3 regions of the Shewanella sp. 0m-8 genome follow, and region 2 is predicted to be linked to each of the others. Evidence: predicted binding sites of a transcription regulator. Region 2 holds the regulator's gene; each other region holds the start of a gene.
What was found. Region 2 encodes ArgR, which controls arginine synthesis, uptake and breakdown. Its sites were predicted from a motif close to ANTGAATANNTATTCANT; they were not measured.

Region 1 (3,269 bases), on a different contig from region 2:
TTGGGATTGAAAACCTCCAGGCATTAGTACCTTATTTTTGCCTTAGAAATTTAATGCCTACAGGGCAACCGCAGATGCTGTGGTTGACTCGAAAATTTTGGCGTTACAGTATCGTAGCCGCTATTGCTGCCCAAGCTTTAGCTGCCATACACCAAAAAGCCCCAGCCTTTATTTATAGTTGTAGCTTAATGAGCCAACTGGGTGCCACTTGTGTGATTAATCAATGTGCAACGACATTTGATGACATGTGGGGGACGTGGCTTAGAGAGGCGAGCGCAAGCCGAGATAAAGAGCTCTATGATGCGGTGATGGCAACAGAGTTTCCTGCAAGTGATGTGTACCAGCAAGTCTTAAGTCATGGTCGGACGCTTAATTGGCAACTCCTTAGCTTACTTAAGTTTGATGAGAGCCGCTTGACCAAAACCTTTAAGTCGATCGATACAAGCCTTAAATACGCAGAACTTGATGAAGACTCGGCGTTAATAGAACGCGCTAATTGCTACGCCAAAGTCTATTTACTAAAAGAAGTAGACAATATTAGCGCTGCAGAATGCCGATTAATGTTTGATTATTACCAGCTCTCGCAGCAAGAACAGATCCGTTTGGATGCGCAAAACTTCCGTAAGCTTACCCTGTTTTAAGCTGGCCATTGTGCCATGCCTTAATTAAATCGAGTGAATAAACCTGTTTTGAGGTTCGCTTTCTATTCGCTTTTAGCCGAGTTAATAGATTAACCTTTCCACTTTGTGTAAAAAACTTGTTTGAAATCGATTATTGTTACAGCATGTCTGGTTGAATTTTAAACTAAGTGGCAATGCTTGTTATTTGGCTTTTTGAGCCTTTTATGTGCACTTTATGCAATATTGAGCAGACGCAACATGACCCGGTTTGAGTCGCTATAAATGGTATACAATATTGGTTGACTTGTAAGGCCTGAAATTTATCGATTTAAACGGGTGTTTTATCAGTGGTTATCTATATAAACCTTAACTAATTAGAACTGAATGCGGCCATTAGTTATTCATTAACTGTGAATAACTAATGGAATTGGGTGCTAGATAACTTTTTTATGACTATTTATGCTTAAAGCCCCGCTATATCTGCTTTGTTAATTCTAAAACTCAAATCTTTATGCAGTGTTTACGCTCTTCCTCCTCTTGATGATTGTTAAAAACTGGTATTTTGATCACATTTTCGCTAATAATGTCCTTCTAGCTAAACAAACAATCGCCATGTCACCAACAAAAGATAAAGACATTGAGCGGAATACGACCAGCTAATAAGGTCGATAATGACAAAGGATGAGAAGGAATGAGCGTAACTATGAATCTTACACGTGCCCAATTTGATGAAGTTATGGTGCCTAACTATGCGCCTTCAGCGGTTATTCCAGTTCGTGGCGAAGGTAGCCGAGTTTGGGATCAAGAAGGTAAAGAGTACATCGACTTTGCTGGTGGTATTGCGGTTAACTGTTTAGGTCATTGTCATCCAGCTTTGGTTGGCGCGCTAAAGACTCAAAGCGAGAAGCTTTGGCATCTATCTAACGTAATGACTAACGAGCCTGCACTAGAGCTGGCGACTAAGCTAGTTGAAGCAACATTCGCCGATCGTGTTTATTTTGCTAACTCGGGCGCTGAAGCAAACGAAGCTGCACTTAAGCTCGTTCGTCGTTATGCAATGGATAAGTTTGGCGCTGAAAAAGACCAAATTATCGCATTTGATAAAGCCTTCCACGGTCGTACTTTCTTCACTGTGAGTGTTGGTGGTCAAGCGGCTTACTCGGACGGTTTTGGTCCTAAGCCACAGAGCATTACTCATGTACCATTTAATGATATTGAAGCATTAGAAGCGGTATTTTCAGATAAAACGTGTGCAGTAATGATGGAGCCATTGCAGGGTGAAGGCGGCATTATTGATGCTGATCCTGAATTTTTAAAAGCGGTTCGTGCACTTTGTGATAAGCATAATGCATTGTTAGTTTTTGACGAAGTTCAAACAGGTGTGGGTCGTCTAGGTGAGTTATATGCTTATATGCGTGGCGATGTAGTACCTGATGTGCTGACAACAGCAAAAGCGCTTGGTGGTGGTTTCCCAATTGCAGCCATGCTAACGACTAAAGAGATCGCTGATCACCTTAAGATTGGTACTCACGGTTCTACCTATGGCGGTAACCCGCTAGCTTGTGCAGTGGGCAATGCAGTGATGGATGTGGTTAATACTCCAGAAGTACTGAACGGCGTAAAACACCGTGAACAACTATTACGCGATGGCTTGAAGAAGATTAACGACAAGTACGATGTATTCTCTGAAATCCGTGGCCAAGGTCTATTGATTGGTGCGGTGGTTAACAATAAGTACCAAGGGCGCGCTAAAGAATTCTTAGTTGCCGCTATTAACGAAGGCGTTATGAGCCTAGTTGCTGGTGCAAATGTTGTTCGCTTTACGCCTTCTTTAGTGATCCCAGAAGCCGATATTGCGGAAGGTCTAGCGCGTTTTGAACGTGCTGTAGCTAAAGTTGTCGAAGCCTAAAAGGCATACGGAGTGTTATCAATGATAACGCTCCTTTTTTGTCTTTAGGATAACTTGAACGTTTCTTGAGCTGTGCTTGTCAAATATTGATAAGGCTGACAGATACGACAAGTGATAGCGAGGAGACTCCTAGATGCTAGTTATACGTCCAATCCGATCGACTGACTTTAAAGCGCTATATCAAATAGCTGAAGAGTCAGGGCATGGATTCACATCTCTACCGGTAAATGAAGCACTACTCCGCAGAAAAATTGCTCGAGTAGAAGAATCATTTACTAAGCAGATCGATAAACCTTTCGATGAAGGTTACTTGATGGTACTAGAAGATACCGAAACCGGTGAGGTTGTGGGTACTTGTGGTATTGAGGCTGCGGTAGGTATGGTCGATGCTTTTTACCATTATCGATTAGGGACAGAGGTTTACCACTCTGAGCAAATCGATGTACGTAATGAGGTCGAAACCTTAACCCTTTGCCACGATTACACTGGCGCAGCCGAGCTTTGTACACTTTTCCTACGTGGAAGCTACCGTAAAAATAATAACGGCCGCATGCTTTCAAGAAGTCGCTTTCTGTTTCTTGCTCAGCACGCTGAGCGCTTTGGTGAAACGGTTATTGCAGAGATGCGTGGTGAGAGTGACGAAGATGGTAACTCACCTTTTTATGGCTGGCTGCAAGAGCACTTCTTAGGGATCGATTTTGTGCAGGCCGACTATCTTTCAGGCTTAAGCCAAAAAGCAT
Region 2 (3,269 bases):
ACCCAGCACAATATCAGCCTTTAGTGTATCTAGCATAGCGTCACGAGCATTCGCTTCAAATGCGCTTACATCGCCATAAGCAAGGACTTGCTCAACACCGTTCTTACCAAGTACAACAGGTTGTGCAAAGAACTCAGTATGCTCACTGCCGCCATCAACATAGGCGCATTCAATCACATTTGCTTCACCTTGAAGACCACGAACAAGTGATAAGCCGAAACGACATGCAGCTTGCCCCATAGATAGGGTTGCGCTACCGCCACCCGCTTTAGCTTCAACAACTTCCGTACCCGCATTCTGGATACGTGTCGTTAATGCTGCAACTTCTGCATCGGTAAAGCTTACGCCTTCAATTTGTGACAGCAGCGGAAGAATCGTCACTCCACTGTGCCCACCGATAACATTAACTTTAACGTCTGCAACGTTTAAGCCTTTTGCTTCAGCAACGAACGTTTCTGAACGGATAACATCCAACGTTGTAACACCGAACAAACGGTTCTTGTCGTAAACACCCGCTTTTTTCAATACTTCAGCAGCAATGGCTACGGTTGTATTTACAGGGTTTGTAATGATACCGATTAATGCCGTAGGGCAAGTCGCGGCACATTTTTCAACTAGATTACGAACTATACCTGCATTGATGTTAAATAGATCTGAACGATCCATACCCGGCTTACGAGCAACACCCGCAGAGATAAGTACAACATCAGCACCTTCTAGTGCAGCAGTAGGATCTTCACCAGCGAAACCTTTTACTTCTACCGCAGTAGGGATGTGGCTTAAGTCAACCGCAACACCTGGCGTAACAGGGGCAATATCATAAAGCGACAATTTTGAACCCGCAGGTAATTGAGTTTTTAACAGTAGGGCAAGCGCCTGGCCAATACCACCAGCAGCACCAAGTACAGCAACTTTCATAATGATCTCCGTCAATTCTCAGATTTTTGTGATTTAGATCCACCTTTCCAATGCCGCAACAGTACTGGATTCACAAAAAAAATTCAATTATCCCTTAGTCGTGTTGAATATAATCTAGAACGCTAATGTAAGATGGTAAATGAGTAAAGTGAGTGTACATCAGCGATACAGAGCTAAAACCATAATAAATTAGCATAACAAAATTTAGAATAATCATTCTAACTTAAGTTGAATCATTGAGTCTAACTGGGTTTATTAATGAATTTTTATTCAAAAAAACGAATACCAATTGACAAAAACGGCGAAAATATTCATGATAAAGCAGATTTTTTTGAATAAAGAATAATAATATATGCAAGCTAGTAAAAGCCCAGATGATTTAGTTAAGACGTTCAAATCTATTTTAAAAGAGGAGCGTTTTGGCTCTCAAAGTGAAATTGTTATCGCCCTTCAAGCAGAAGGCTTTAGCAATATAAACCAATCTAAAGTTTCTCGTATGCTAAGTAAGTTTGGCGCGGTTAGAACCCGTAACGCAAAGCAAGAGATGGTATACTGCCTTCCTGCAGAGCTTGGCGTTCCTACTGCCGGAAGCCCGCTTAAAAACCTGGTACTGGATGTTGACCATAACCAAGCCATGATTGTTGTCAGAACTAGCCCTGGTGCAGCGCAATTAATCGCGCGTCTGCTCGACTCAATAGGTAAGCCTGAGGGTATTTTGGGGACTATTGCTGGTGATGATACGATTTTCATCTGTCCATCTAGTATCCATAGCATTGAAGACACGCTAGAGACAGTTAAGTCACTGTTTAATTATGCTGATTAATTACGCCGACTAAACATAAAGCGACGATTTTTTTAAATGCTGTACCCTCAGGGCTACAGCATTTTTTGTTTGTTGCATAATCAGCCTCCATCACTCGACCGTTTACCTAGGCTCTGCACCGTAACCCAATCATTTAGCTTAATGCCCCCTGTATGAAACACTATGTTTTATACAATATATTGAATAGCAGCTTCTCTCTCGAGCAATAATCGTTATAATCCTCAATGACAGTACTGTTAGTCGAGGGCAAATAATGAATAAAAGTAAAATAATAAATATCAACGATATATGCTGGGAATCTTGGCAGCATGAAGATCAGTATGCCAGCGAGCAAAAGCACATTGGCGATACCGCCGGTGGAGAAAAAATTGGCGTGACCATGGAACGCTTAGCGCCAGGTAAGTCCTCAGCTGTTGCCCATTACCATACAAAAGAAGAAGAGCATATCTACGCGATGCATGGCGAAGCGACGCTATACATTGACGGCGAGCCTCACCCTTTTAGTCAGGGAGAATATATCTGCTTTAACGCTGACACGGGTGTGTCTCATAAACTCGTCAATCATAGTGAGCAAGAGTTTGTTTTTCTGGTCGTTGGTAACCGAGACATACATGACGTAGTTGTATACCCAGAAAATAACAAGGTGCTAGTAAAATCTGTCAACGAAGTTTACGCCAAACGCCCCACCAATTATTGGGATAAAGACGAAGCTTAGCGCGAATAATTCACTTTGTTACGCCCAATAAAAAACGCACTTTACTGTGCGTTTTTTATGAGTCAGTAAAACCTTGCGAATTAGCCCGCTGTAATCATAAAGTCTAATGATGGCGCAAAGAATGACGAACCAGTTAATGCTTGAGTAAAATGCATTAAATGGTCATGGTTGCCTTCACTATCGCCATGCACCATGCTCTCTAGCATCTTTTCGAAATTAACTGAATTGCGGCAAGTAGAGATAAACATCAAGCCTTGCTCTTTAACTGAACCATAAGGCATGCTTTGCCTTAAGATCTCCATAGACTTACCTTCACTGTCTTTCAGGTTAACACGCTTAATGTGGCTCGTAAGCGGTTTATCAGCCGATGCATACTCGATATTGTCCGCTTTAGTACGCCCAATAACATCTTCTTGCTTCTTGACTGGCAGACGGTTCCACTTACTTAAGTTATGGGCAAACTTTTGTACATGAATATAACTTCCGCCTTTAAAACGGCTGTCTTCCTCGCCGATTAATGCAACTTCCTGACGACTACGTCCTTTAGGGTTCTCGGTGCCATCAACAAAGCCGCTCAAATCACGAGAGTCCATGAATCTAAAGCCACGCTCTTCATCAATGAGTTCAACTAAGCCTTCAAACATTTGATTAACTTCGTTAGCCACCAAGTGCAGAATATCAAAACGATCACAACGGATATGCACAAATAAATCATACTCGATAGCCGGTGCATCTCGATTACCTCGATTCATCGCAGGGAAAGGTTTTAGCTCTTCTGGTCGAGCATGGGGGTATAAGGTGTCCCAATAATTA
Region 3 (3,269 bases), on a different contig from region 2:
TTGAATCTTAAACAAAAAAGCGAACCTGAGGTTCGCTTTTTTGTTTAGTGGGGCCATTGATTATCGATAAAGCAACATATCAGGCTCTTTTAAGCTCAAAATCAAAGGGTCACGTTCTAAGAGTGGACTCACAACTCCAAAGCCAGGATTTTCGATTTTCGTTGGTAGTTATACAGCTGCTTTTTCTTCTCAGGTAACTCATCAACCTCAACGATATTAAAGCCATGCTCTAAGAACCAATGAATACTGCGAGTCGTTAAGGCAAACAAGCGCGAATAGCCTCTCACTCTTGCCTGACCAATAATATTTTGTAGCAACAAGCTGCCTCTATCGGCATCACGGTAATCAGGGTGCACCACTAAACAAGCAAACTCCCCCGCATTATCCTCCTCGAATGGATAAAACGCAGCGCAACCGATCACTAAGCTATCGCGCTCAATCAGCATAAATTGCTCTATCTCCATTTCAAGCTGCTCACGTGAACGTCTGACCAAAACTCCTTTTTGCTCTAATGGACGAATGAGATCTAACACACCACCGATATCGCTAATCGACGCTCTACGCAAGCGTTCGGCACTTTCAGTCACAATCTGAGTACCAATGCCATCGCGAGAGAAAAGCTCTTGTAGCAAGGCTCCGTCATCGAGGTAGCTAACAAAGTGGCAGCGGCTCACGCCATTACGACACGCATCAATGCTTGCCTGCAAAAAAGCTTTTGTTCCCACGCACAGTGGCGTGACTTGTGACAGGTTATTTAAAATAGTTTGCGCATCTGTCGGCATCAATTCGGCGATGACCTGACCGGTCTCATCTAAGATACCTTTCTGCGAGCTAAAACCTATCATCTTATCCGCTTGAAGCTTGATGGCTATCTGGGTAGCAACCTCTTCAGCTGTAAGATTAAAACTCTCCCCCGTCACAGAGGCGGCGACAGGCCCAAGCAATACGATACCGCCATTATCAAGCTGACGTTTCAAGCCTTGACTGTCAATTCGGCGCACTTTACCGCTGAGGCAATAATCGACGCCATCTTCAACTCCTAGCGGTTGTGCAATCACAAAGTTGCCACTAACAACATTGATCTGCGCACCTTGCATAGGCGTGTTACTTAAACTCATCGACAAGCGCGCGGTAATGTCGAGATGTAAGCCACCAACAACCTGCTTAATCACCTTAAGAGCATCTTCTTCCGTAACTCTTACACCATTGTAATATTCGGCAGGCAGACTGTATTGCGCGAGGGCTTCATCAATTTGAGGCCTAGCACCATGCACCAAGACGATTTTGATCCCTAGGCTATGCAGCAATGCAATATCGTTGATAATGGCGCGAAACTGTTTCTGAGCTAAGGCTTCACCGCCCAGCATCACAACAAAGGTTTTGCCCCTATGGGCATTAACATAGGAAGCGGAATGACGAAATCCATCAACAAGTTCAGTGGTACGCACGCTAGAATCACCTCAAGAGTAAATATACATTCATCTGAATAACAGAATTTAGTAACTTCAAGAGATAGTATTGCATTTATATTCATTTAAAAAGCATTTATTTTCAATTTAACTGTTTATTTTTACATTAGGGTAAAGTACGTCTGACAGGCATAAATTGGTGTTATTTGTGCTAAGGCTATTAAGTAAAGCCGCGCGAGGAATTAGGTGAAAAATTAAGTCACCAATGACGAATGAGCGGGATAGAAAACAATGATATTGCAGAGTAATGCCAAATTTTAGGCAAAAAAAAGCCCCTATAAATAGAGGCTTTTTCCAAGATGCTTAAACAAGTAATTACTTGATTTTAGCTTCTTTGTACATAACGTGCTGACGAACAACTGGATCAAATTTCTTGATTTCCATTTTTTCAGGCATGTTACGTTTGTTTTTTTCAGTCGTGTAGAAGTGACCAGTGTTAGCGCTAGAAACTAGCTTGATCTTCTCACGATTACCTTTAGCTTTAGCCATGGTTTATTACACCTTCTCGCCGCGGGCACGAAGTTCAGCAATAACAACTTCAATACCTTTTTTATCGATGATACGCATACCTTTAGTAGATATACGTAGCTGTACGAAACGCTTTTCGTTTTCTAACCAGAAACGGTGGTTCTGTAGGTTAGGTAAAAAACGACGACGCGTTGAATTCTTCGCGTGCGAACGGTTGTTACCAACCATTGGTCGCTTGCCAGTTACTTGGCATACTCTTGACATGTCAATCTTCTCCAAAACAATATATTTAACGCTCGAGCATTAATGCACCTCGAACACGGCCGTCGCCTGAGGCACACAACAGAGGGCGCATTTTATACAGGATCTAAAATCAAAGATCAAGGGATAGATTAATCTATCCATCCCCGTTCAGCGAAAGAAACTATCTCTCGATCGCCCACAACCATATGGTCCAACAAGGAAACATCGATAGTTTGTAAGGCTTGTTTCAATCGCTCAGTAATTCGTCTATCGGCTGAACTTGGTTCTGCAATCCCTGAGGGGTGATTGTGACACACGATTACAGCCGCAGCGTTTTTTTCAAGCACTAGGCTCACCACTTCACGTGGATAAACCGATGCTGAATTGATTGTGCCCCTAAATAATTCAACGAATTGAATCACCCTATGTTGACTATCTAACAATAAAATAGCGAACACTTCGTAAGCACGATCAGACAATTGTCTCATTAAATAGTCCCGAGTTAAATCAGGATCAGATAAAAAATTTCCTCTTTGTAGTTTTTCTTGCGAAATTCGCGTACCTAATTCCACTGCAGCCTGTATTTGCGCAAATTTTACCGGACCTATTCCATCTTGCCTACAAACTTGCATTTGAGACGCGCTAAGCAGGCCTCTAAGCCCCCCAAACTCATTTAGCATAGTTCTTGCCAGCTCAACAGCACTTAAGCCTTTTACGCCAATCCTAAGCAATACCGCCAATAATTCAGCATCCGATAACTGCTTCACCCCGTTATTTAATAATTTTTCTCGCGGTGCTTCCCCTTCGGGCCAATCCTTAATCGCCATCACAACCTCCTTGTTGTTTTCTTCTATGAGTATGGTCTAGATTTTTGGAAGTTGTTCATCACCATTTAGCGGTTTGTGATATCTTAGGCCGCAACATCTGCAGCGTGATGAAACATTTATCGCCAAAGTGATTATGGAAAGAGTTAAGTATGGGTCTCAATAACAAAAAAGTACTGCTGGGCATCGGCGGCGGCATAGCCGCATACAAATCTGCTGACCTAGTACGGAAATTAAAAGAGCGCGGCGCAGACGTCCGCGTGGT

Region 1: ACVBIO_RS18855 (aspartate aminotransferase family protein) is a predicted target of ArgR. The motif match lies at 1,069-1,086, and genes of this name have one in related genera.
Region 3: argA (amino-acid N-acetyltransferase) is a predicted target of ArgR. The motif match lies at 1,518-1,535, and genes of this name have one in related genera.

The regions. Positions count from the first base shown of each region.
Region 1 covers NZ_JBRIMB010000055.1:20,428-23,696, forward strand. Annotated here, with positions in the region: gene ACVBIO_RS18850 (HDOD domain-containing protein) at 1-641, shown strand, start outside; gene ACVBIO_RS18855 (aspartate aminotransferase family protein) at 1,312-2,529, shown strand; gene astA (arginine N-succinyltransferase) at 2,663-3,269, shown strand, end outside.
Region 2 covers NZ_JBRIMB010000002.1:89,076-92,344, forward strand. Annotated here, with positions in the region: gene mdh (malate dehydrogenase) at 1-918, opposite strand, end outside; gene argR (transcriptional regulator ArgR) at 1,271-1,741, shown strand; gene ACVBIO_RS01600 (cupin domain-containing protein) at 1,995-2,456, shown strand; gene ACVBIO_RS01605 (Dyp-type peroxidase) at 2,537-3,269, opposite strand, start outside.
Region 3 covers NZ_JBRIMB010000039.1:3,449-6,717, reverse strand. Annotated here, with positions in the region: gene argA (amino-acid N-acetyltransferase) at 129-1,448, opposite strand; gene rpmG (50S ribosomal protein L33) at 1,785-1,958, opposite strand; gene rpmB (50S ribosomal protein L28) at 1,965-2,201, opposite strand; gene radC (RadC family protein) at 2,330-3,007, opposite strand; gene coaBC (bifunctional phosphopantothenoylcysteine decarboxylase/phosphopantothenate--cysteine ligase CoaBC) at 3,157-3,269, shown strand, end outside.